DNA from 2 places in the Cupriavidus sp. 01L45 genome. Region 2 is predicted to be linked to the other one. Evidence: predicted binding sites of a transcription regulator. Region 2 holds the regulator's gene; the other holds the start of a gene.
The links. Region 2 encodes HrcA, which represses chaperone genes, less so after heat shock. Its sites were predicted from a motif close to TTAGCACTCNNNNNNNNNGAGTGCTAA; they were not measured.

Region 1: a site for HrcA is predicted at 2,193-2,219, ahead of groES (co-chaperone GroES). Genes of this name have one in related genera too.

What each region holds. Positions count from the first base shown of each region.
Region 1 covers NZ_JBFTSG010000017.1:95,874-100,339, forward strand. The annotation lists gene groL (chaperonin GroEL) at 126-1,769, opposite strand; gene groES (co-chaperone GroES) at 1,810-2,100, opposite strand; gene AC1DT6_RS13965 (YebO family protein) at 2,465-3,613, opposite strand; gene AC1DT6_RS13970 (zinc-dependent alcohol dehydrogenase family protein) at 4,003-4,466, shown strand, end outside.
Region 2 covers NZ_JBFTSG010000015.1:12,860-17,325, forward strand. The annotation lists gene grpE (nucleotide exchange factor GrpE) at 1-281, opposite strand, end outside; gene AC1DT6_RS12305 (hypothetical protein) at 557-712, shown strand; gene AC1DT6_RS12310 (RNA-binding S4 domain-containing protein) at 757-1,152, opposite strand; gene hemH (ferrochelatase) at 1,186-2,301, opposite strand; gene hrcA (heat-inducible transcriptional repressor HrcA) at 2,414-3,451, opposite strand; gene AC1DT6_RS12325 (NAD kinase) at 3,566-4,466, shown strand, end outside.

The sequences.
Region 1 (4,466 bases), on a different contig from region 2:
GGAGCGGTCGCCCGCGCGGCAACCGGCGCACAAGCAAAAACCCCCGCCGGCTCGCGCCAGCGGGGGTTTTTGTTACTACAGGTAATGCGGATAAAGCAGGCTGCCAGGTTGGCAGGCCGGCAGATTTACATCATGCCGTCCATGCCGCCCATGCCACCCATGCCGCCCGGCATTGCCGGAGCCGACTCGTCCTTCGGCAGTTCTGCCACGGCGCAATCCGTGGTCAGCATCAGCGAAGCGACCGAAGCAGCGTTCTGCAGCGCGGTGCGGGTCACCTTGGTCGGGTCCAGCACGCCCATTTCCACCAGGTCACCGTACTCGCCGGTGGCGGCGTTGTAGCCGTAGTTGCCCTTGCCTTCGATGACCTTGGCCACGACGACCGAAGCTTCTTCGCCAGCGTTCAGCACGATCTGGCGCAGCGGCTCTTCCATGGCGCGCAGCACGATCTTGATGCCGGCGTTCTGGTCAGCGTTGTCGCCGGTCAGGTTGGCGATGGCAGCGCGAGCGCGCAGCAGGGCCACACCGCCGCCGGGGACGATACCTTCTTCCACGGCTGCGCGGGTTGCGTGGAGTGCGTCTTCCACACGTGCCTTCTTTTCCTTCATTTCGACTTCGGTGGCTGCGCCAACCTTGATCACTGCAACGCCGCCGGCCAGCTTGGCCACGCGCTCTTGCAGCTTTTCACGGTCGTAGTCCGAGGTCGCTTCTTCGATCTGGGCACGGATCTGCTTCACGCGTGCTTCGATCGAGGCTGCGTCGCCGGCGCCGTCGATGATGATGGTGTTTTCCTTGCCGATTTCGATGCGCTTGGCTTGACCCAGTTCTTGCAGGGTTGCCTTTTCCAGCGTCAGGCCGATTTCCTCGGCGATCACTGCGCCGCCGGTCAGGATGGCGATGTCTTCCAGCATGGCCTTGCGGCGGTCGCCGAAGCCCGGAGCCTTGACAGCGGCGGTCTTCAGGATGCCACGGATGTTGTTCACCACCAGGGTCGCCAGGGCTTCGCCTTCGACGTCTTCAGCGATGATCAGCAGCGGGCGGCCCGACTTGGCCACTTGCTCCAGCACCGGCAGCAGGTCGCGGATGTTCGAGATCTTCTTGTCGAACAGCAGCACGAACGGGTTGTCCAGGGCGACAACTTGCTTTTCCGGGTTGTTGATGAAGTACGGCGACAGGTAGCCGCGGTCGAACTGCATGCCTTCCACGACTTCCAGTTCGTCGGCCAGCGACTTGCCGTCTTCCACGGTGATSACGCCTTCCTTGCCGACCTTGTCCATCGCTTCAGCGATCAGCTTGCCGATCACTTCGTCGCTGTTGGCGGAGATCGAGCCAACCTGGGCGATTTCCTTGCTGGTGGTGGTGGTCTTGGTCAGCTTCTTCAGCTCTTCGACCGCGTTCACCACAGCCTTGTCGATGCCGCGCTTCAGGTCCATCGGGTTCATGCCGGCGGCAACGTACTTCATGCCTTCGCGCACGATCGACTGGGCCAGCACGGTTGCGGTGGTGGTACCGTCACCGGCGTTGTCGCTGGTCTTGGAAGCCACTTCCTTGACCATTTGCGCGCCCATGTTCTGCAGCTTGTCCTTCAGCTCGATTTCCTTGGCCACGGACACGCCGTCCTTGGTCACGGTCGGGCCGCCGAAGCTGCGCTCCAGCACAACGTTACGACCCTTCGGGCCCAGGGTAACCTTGACTGCGTTGGCGAGAATGTTCACGCCTTCGACCATCTTGGCACGGGCGGCGTCGCCGAATACTACGTCTTTAGCTGCCATGTTCTGAATCTCCTAAATCGGTACGAATGGGGTGCGTGGATTACTTGTTCACCACAGCCATGATGTCTTCTTCGCGCATGACCAGCAGTTCCTGGCCATCCACCTTCACGGCTTGGCCGGCATACTTGCCGAACAGCACGCGGTCACCCACCTTGACGTCGAGGACGATCGAAGCGCCCTTGTCGTCCTTCTTGCCGGGGCCCACGGCCAGCACTTCACCTTGATCAGGCTTTTCGGCAGCATTGTCGGGAATCACGATGCCGGAAGCGGTCTTGGTTTCATTGTCCAGACGCTTGACGATCACGCGGTCGTGCAAAGGACGCAGATTCATACGGACTCCTTGGTACAAAAAGTGATTTCAGGTTCACAAAATTGGCCGCCAGCACTAACGGCCAGCAGAATTGGTGCGCCGGGCGAGGCCTGTTAGCACTCATGCCCGACGAGTGCTAATTATAGGGACGGGGGTTTACGTTTTCAAGTCAGCGACTTGATACGTGTTTACCCTTCCTCCGGCAAAATTCTTCATGCCGAAGTTCGTTCAACCTTGAACCCGCGCAGCCAGAGGCGCAGCCAGGCTTTCAAGATTCTCATTTAAATACAGAGGCTTATGAGGAATGGCGGCACAGCCGCGCGCTGGCGCCGCCGGGAGGCAACCATGGAATTTCATGTGGACTGGCTGACTGTGGCTTTAATCTCTAGGGCTTCGCCGTCCTGGCATCCTTGTCAGTGAAATCGTAGAGGTGCGTGTTATCCGGCGTTTCCCCGATCCTTGTCCCTCTCTGGCTAAACGGGATGCGGCGGCGGAAATTCTCGCTGTCCGACCTGGCGCTCTGAGTGGCAAGTCTGGCTGCCTCCGGGTAGGCCATTGGTCGCTTGTCCTTCTCAATCTCAAGCAGCCTCGTCTGCTCGTTCACGCGTACGCTGTACTTGCCCAGGTTGTAGAGGAGATACATGGCGAAGAGGTTGTCGAAGTCCTCGTAGGCGCCTTGCTCCCTGCGGAAATCCATGGACAGGACCGAGGGGAAACGATTGGGCAGGTCCTTGAAGGCCACCTTTTCGTCCTCGTGCGGATCCATATAGGTCGAGCCGCCGTATTTCTTGTACAGCACCACGTCCATGCCGTACCCGCGCTTGCCCCACTCCTTGATGAGCTTCATCGCCATCTCGGTGGGGAGGTTGGCCGTGGCGGCCGCCACCACCCGCCGTCCGGACAGGACCTTGGCACTGGTGACCTCCAGGTCCTTGTAGCCCGCCCCGAACTTGAATGCGGCGCCGACGGTTTTGGCGCAGTTGAGGCGCATGTAGTCGTACTTGATCTCGCCGCGGTGATACTCGGTATTCCTGGCGCGCTGGTGATAGTCGTCATTGATGCGCCTGAAGTAAGCCACCAAGGCCTCCTTGTCGCTGGCCGGTATGCCACGGACGCGCACGCCGATGACCGAGCGCTTGTAGATCTCGCCGAAGTCCAGGCCAAACGAGGCCGTTTCCGCGATCGAGGAGACAGTCTTGAACAAGTACTCTTTCTTCGGGATGCCAACCATCAGATCCGAGGTGTAGAAGCCGCTCTGGTGCTTACGTGTACGGTCGGCATAGAAGTTGGCCGAGTAGACCAGATCGTCGCCAGGCGCATCGTCCCGGATCGCCAAGGCGAGATGGCCAGCCGACCCGCCCTTGGAGGTGCCAAAACTGATCAGCAACTCCAGARCATAGGGATCCTCGCGAAGGAGATCGGTCAGTTTGTCGATGTTGGCAGGCTCAGGCCCGCCCTTGCTGCCGAAGTCGACGGCGACGGCCCCCTCCGGCAACAGAACGGCTATCACTACGAGCCAAATCGCTAACCTCATCCTCATTGCACTCATTGCTCCATTCACGCCCCTGGATACTGTAATGCGAATCGGCGCCCCCCGAAACACCGCAGGCAACGCGGGAATGACGCGCCGCAAGGTAACGGTAGGAGGCGGTACACGGGACAGTTTGATTGGGATCAACAGAATGACAGGACGTACGCGGGTGATGAGTCAGCCATGCCTGTGCAAGTCCGAATGATTGCCTCCGCACGCAAGCCTGTGCCCGGAGGCGTGAGGTTGAGCGGCAACGCCCTGATTCAGCCCCGAGCCGCACCCACAGTCATGCAGATACGCATGAAACATGTGCAAATTAGTTGATTTACGAAAATTTGCGCATAACCAAGAATGGTGACACCAACCCACGACATTCCTTTCGGGAGTTCACCATGTCACAAGCCTCCATGCTGGCCCTCATCGTCGAAGCCGCCGGCTCGCCGTTCTCGACCGTCCGGCTGACCAGGCCGGAGGCCGGCCCCGGCCAAGTGCTGGTGCGCATCCTCGCCAGCGGCGTCAACCCGCTCGACACCAAGATCCGCGCCGGCAATGCGGCGCACGCCCGCCACCCCTTGCCGGCCGTGCTGGGGCTGGATATGGCTGGCGTGGTCGAAGCCGTCGGACCGGGTGTGACGGCCTTTGCCCCCGGCGACGAGGTCTATGGCATGACCGGCGGCGTGGGCGGCCTGCAAGGCTCGCTCGCGCAGTACGCGGCGGTGGATGCCGACCTGCTGGCGCCCAAGCCCGTCAATTTATCGATGCGCGAAGCCGCCGCGTTGCCGCTGGTGTTCATCACCGCGTGGGAAGGCCTGGTCGACCGGGCGCGGGTGCAGGCCGGGCAGAAGGTGCTGGTGCA
Region 2 (4,466 bases):
AGGCTGTCCATCACGGGCAGCAGGTAATCGGCGAAGCTTTCGATGGCGAATTTATGCGCCTTGGTGACATCGTCCTGGGCGCGGCGGCGGATGTTCTCGCCCTCGGCAGTTGCCCGCAGGAACATGTCGTAGTGCTCCTTGGCCTTGGCTTCAAGCGCGGCCAACTGGGCCGCCACGTCGCCAGCGGCGTTCTCGGCCTGGCCGGCCGGGGCGGTGTTCAGCTCCTCGCTGGCGGGCGTGAGCGGCGGCGTGGTGGGTGGCGTCTGCTTCTGTTCTTCCATGTCGATCCGTATCAATACAAGGACGCGGCCTGCCTGGTCGCAGGCCGCCGGGTGGTCAATCGGCAAATGTAGCCTGCAGTTGGTGGCAAGCGTCTGTTTTTCAAGGGCGCACCGGGACGGTGCGGTGAAACACAAGGTTACAAAGAGAGGCGTGTGGAAATAGGGGCCATATTGCTTTGCAGCAGCGCACCCCCTAAGATGAAAACGTATAAAAATGACAAAAATAACGGGGTCGAAGATGCATCACACGTCGGGCCACTCTCGAAAGGTTAGCCATGCATAAGCTACCTGTTCTGACGGTCTTCCTACTCGCCGCATTATCGGTGATGACAGCCTTTATCTGCCTTTCCGGCGCGTTCACGCCGCGAGACACCGAGTACGGCAGCGGCAAGGCGGTTTTCAAGCACTACATCATCCCCTACGTTCGCTGACCCAGCCAGGTGAGTCCGGGCGACCGCCCACGCGGCTGCCCTCCTCACCCCATGACGCCATCGATCTGGCGCCGGTCGCGCTTGGTCGGCCGGCCCTGCAAGCGCGACGCCGGTTCATCGTTGAGCCGCCTGTTCTCCGCGTCTTGGCGCCGGCGCGCCTCGCTGGCCTCAGTTTCCGCATAGAGTGTCTGGGCGACGGTTGCCGGACCGCGGGCTCCCGCAACGCCCTTTACCACCACTTCCCAGCGTTGCTGGTGCGCCTCCAGTACGACCGTGTCGCCCGGCTTGACCTCGCGCGAATTCTTGCAGGCCTGGCCATTGACCTGGACCTTGCCCCGCTCCACCGCCTCGGCTGCCAGCGAGCGCGTCTTGAAGAATCGCGCGCACCACAGCCATTTGTCGATGCGCAGGCGGGCATCGGCCTCAAAAGATACGTTCATACCTTCACCTCCAAGCCGTAACTCCCGCGCCGCTCATGCCGCCGCACCGCGGGTCTGGGCTTGCGTGCGCCGGGCTTCCAGTTCATGCGGATGGGGCATCCGCAGCGGCCAGCCTTGCAGGTGCTGCAATCCGATCTCCGCGAGCCCGGCGATCCAGCTTTCCGCATCGTTGAGGCAAGGAATGTAGTGGAATACCTTGCCGCCAGCCACCTGGAACTCGGACCGCCCTTCCATGGCGATCTCTTCCAGCGTTTCGAGGCAGTCCGCCGGGAAGCCGGGACAAAACACGTCGACCCGGCCGGTACCGACCTTGCCTAGCTCTTGCAGGGTAGGCGCGGTATAGGGCTGCAGCCACTCCGCCTTGCCGAAGCGCGACTGGAACGTGACCTGGTACTGCCCCGGCTGCAAACCCAGCGCCTCGCCCAGCAGGCGCCCGGTCTTCAGGCATTCGCAGTGGTAGGGATCGCCCAGTTCCAGCGTCCTGCGCGGCACCCCGTGAAACGACAGGATCAGCTTGTCGCCACGCGCGAAATCCGGTGTGCCTTGTTGCGCCCAGTATGCCCCGACCTGCTGGTGCAAAGCCGCAATGTACGCCGGATGGTCGTGAAAATGCTTGATCAGCCGCAGCTCCGGCTGGTTTCGCCACGCCTTGAGCACACGAAATGCCTCGTCGAAGGCGGTCGCGGTGGTAGTGCCTGAATATTGCGGGTACAGGGGCAGCAGCAGGATGCGCTCGGTCCCCTGGCGCCGCAGCGCCTCCAGCACCGAGCCGATCGAGGGGTTGCCATAACGCATGGCGCACGCCACGGTAACTTCGTGGCCATGCTGGTTGAGCAACAACTGCAAGGCGTGGGCCTGGCGCTCGGTGTGCACCAGCAGCGGCGACCCCGTCATATGGGCTTCGCGCAGCCAGATAGATTCGTACTTCATCGCCGACGCACGCGAGCGCAGCGGCAGGATGAGGCCATACAGGATCGGCAGCCATGCGGCGCGGGGAATCTCCACGACGCGCGGATCCGACAGGAACTGCTTGAGGTAGCTGCCGACCGCTTTAGGCGTCGGCGCATCGGGTGTGCCGAGGTTGATCAGCAGGATCGCCGTACGCGGCGCCTGGCCATGCTGATAGGCCGGCTCGGGAGTAAACGTCATGTAATTTCCGGTGTGGCGGAGCGGCGCGGGCACAGGGCGCGCGGCCGCCAGGTCTCGCCGAGCTTACAGGATGAACGGAACAGGCAGTCTGTGAGACCGGGCCAGGACGACACTAGTTCTGGCTGAGCGCGCTGGACAACAGGCGCGCGGTGATGTCGACGATCGGGATCACCCGCTCGTAGGCCATGCGGGTCGGCCCGATCACCCCGAGCGTGCCGACGATCTGGCCGTCGACTTCGTAGGGCGCGGTAATGACCGCCATGTCTTCCAGCGGCACCAGCTTGCTCTCGCCGCCGATGAAGATCTGCACGCCCTGGGCGTGGCTGGAGACATCGAGCAGCTTGAGCAGGCCGGTCTTGTGCTCGAACACGTCGAACAGCTTGCGCAGTTTTTCCATGCTGGAGGAAAGATCCTCCACTTCGAGCAACTTGCGCTCGCCCGAGATAAAGACGTGATCGTCCTCTTCCTCGGCCATGGCGTTGCTGCCCGCCTCCACCGCGGCCTGCATCAGTTGCGACATATCCATGCGCAGCGCCTGCAGTTCGCCGCGCAGGTGGTCACGCACATTGTCGAAGCTCATGCCGGCAAAGTGCGAGTTGATGAAATTGGCCGCCTCGACCAGTTGCGACGGGGAATACGGCAGTTCGGTCTGGATGATGCGGTTCTGCACATCGCCCTCCGGCGTGACGATGATCAGCAGGATGCGCTTGTCCGAGAGCCGCATGAATTCCACCTGGCGGAACGCCTGGGCGCGGCGCGGGGTCATCACCACGCCGGCGAACTGAGACAGGTTGGACAAGGTATGAGCCGCCGAGGTGATCATCCGCTGCGGCCCAAGCTGCTGGCCGCGCAACTGGCCCTGGATCTTGCCGGTCAGTTCAGCCAGGTTGAGCGCGCCATCCAGCGGCTGGGCGGTCAGCATGGTGTCGACGAACAAGCGATAACCCCGCGGCGTCGGAATGCGCCCCGCCGAGGTATGCGGGCTGGCAATAAACCCCATTTCCTCCAGATCCGACATCACATTGCGGATGGTGGCAGGGGACAGATCGAGCCCGGAGTACTTCGACAAGGTCCGTGAGCCCACGGGTTGTCCCTCGGCGATATAGCGCTCGATCAGGGTTTTGAGAAGCGTTTTTGCACGTTCATCCATGATGTTCCCGATTTTACGCAAGTTTACCCCGTTCGGGCGGCTCATCCGTGTTCCGGCCCGGCCGCAGGTGCCCATCTGCTGACAATGGTCGCGGCGGTATGGTCTAATCCCGGCATGTCTTCGCTCCCCACGCCCGGCGCCGCGCGCGCGCCCTTTCGCACCGTCGCCCTGATCGGCAGGTACGCCACCGCCGGCATCGAGGGCCCGCTGGAGGATCTGGCCGCCTGCATCCTCAGGAACGGCCAGGATGTGGTGTTCGAGCGCGAAACCGCGATGGCTACCGGGCTGACCGACTATCCGGCGCTGGCGCCGGACGAGATCGGCAAGCATGCGGATGTGGCGGTGGTGCTCGGCGGCGACGGTACCTTGCTGGGCCTGGCGCGCCAGCTGGCCGGCTACCCGGTGCCGCTGATCGGCGTGAACCACGGGCGCCTCGGCTTCATGACCGACATCCCGTTGCAAGACGTGCATTCGGTGCTGCCCGACATGCTTGCGGGCCGCTACGAGTCGGAGACCCGCATGCTGCTGGAGTCGCAGGTGGTACGCGACGACGGCGTGATCTTTTCCGCGCTGGCCTTCAATGACGTCGTGGTCAACCGTTCCGGCATCTCCGGCATGGTCGAACTGGCCGTCTCCGTGGACGGCCACTTCATGTACAACCAGCGTTCGGACGGCCTGATCGTCTCGACGCCGACCGGCTCGACCGCCTATGCGCTGTCGGCGGGCGGCCCGATCCTGCACCCCACCCTGTCGGGGCTGGTGCTGGTGCCGATTGCCCCGCATGCGCTGTCCAACCGCCCGATCGTCCTGCCGCATGACGCCGAAGTCTCGATCGAGGTGGCCACGGCGCGCGACGCGAGCGTCAACTTCGACATGCAGTCACTGACCTCGCTGCTGCCGGGCGACCGCATTGTGGTTCGCCGGTCGGCCAAGACCGTCAACCTGCTGCATCCGATCGGCTACAACTATTACGCCACGCTGCGCAAGAAGCTGCACTGGCACGAGTACCCGAGCG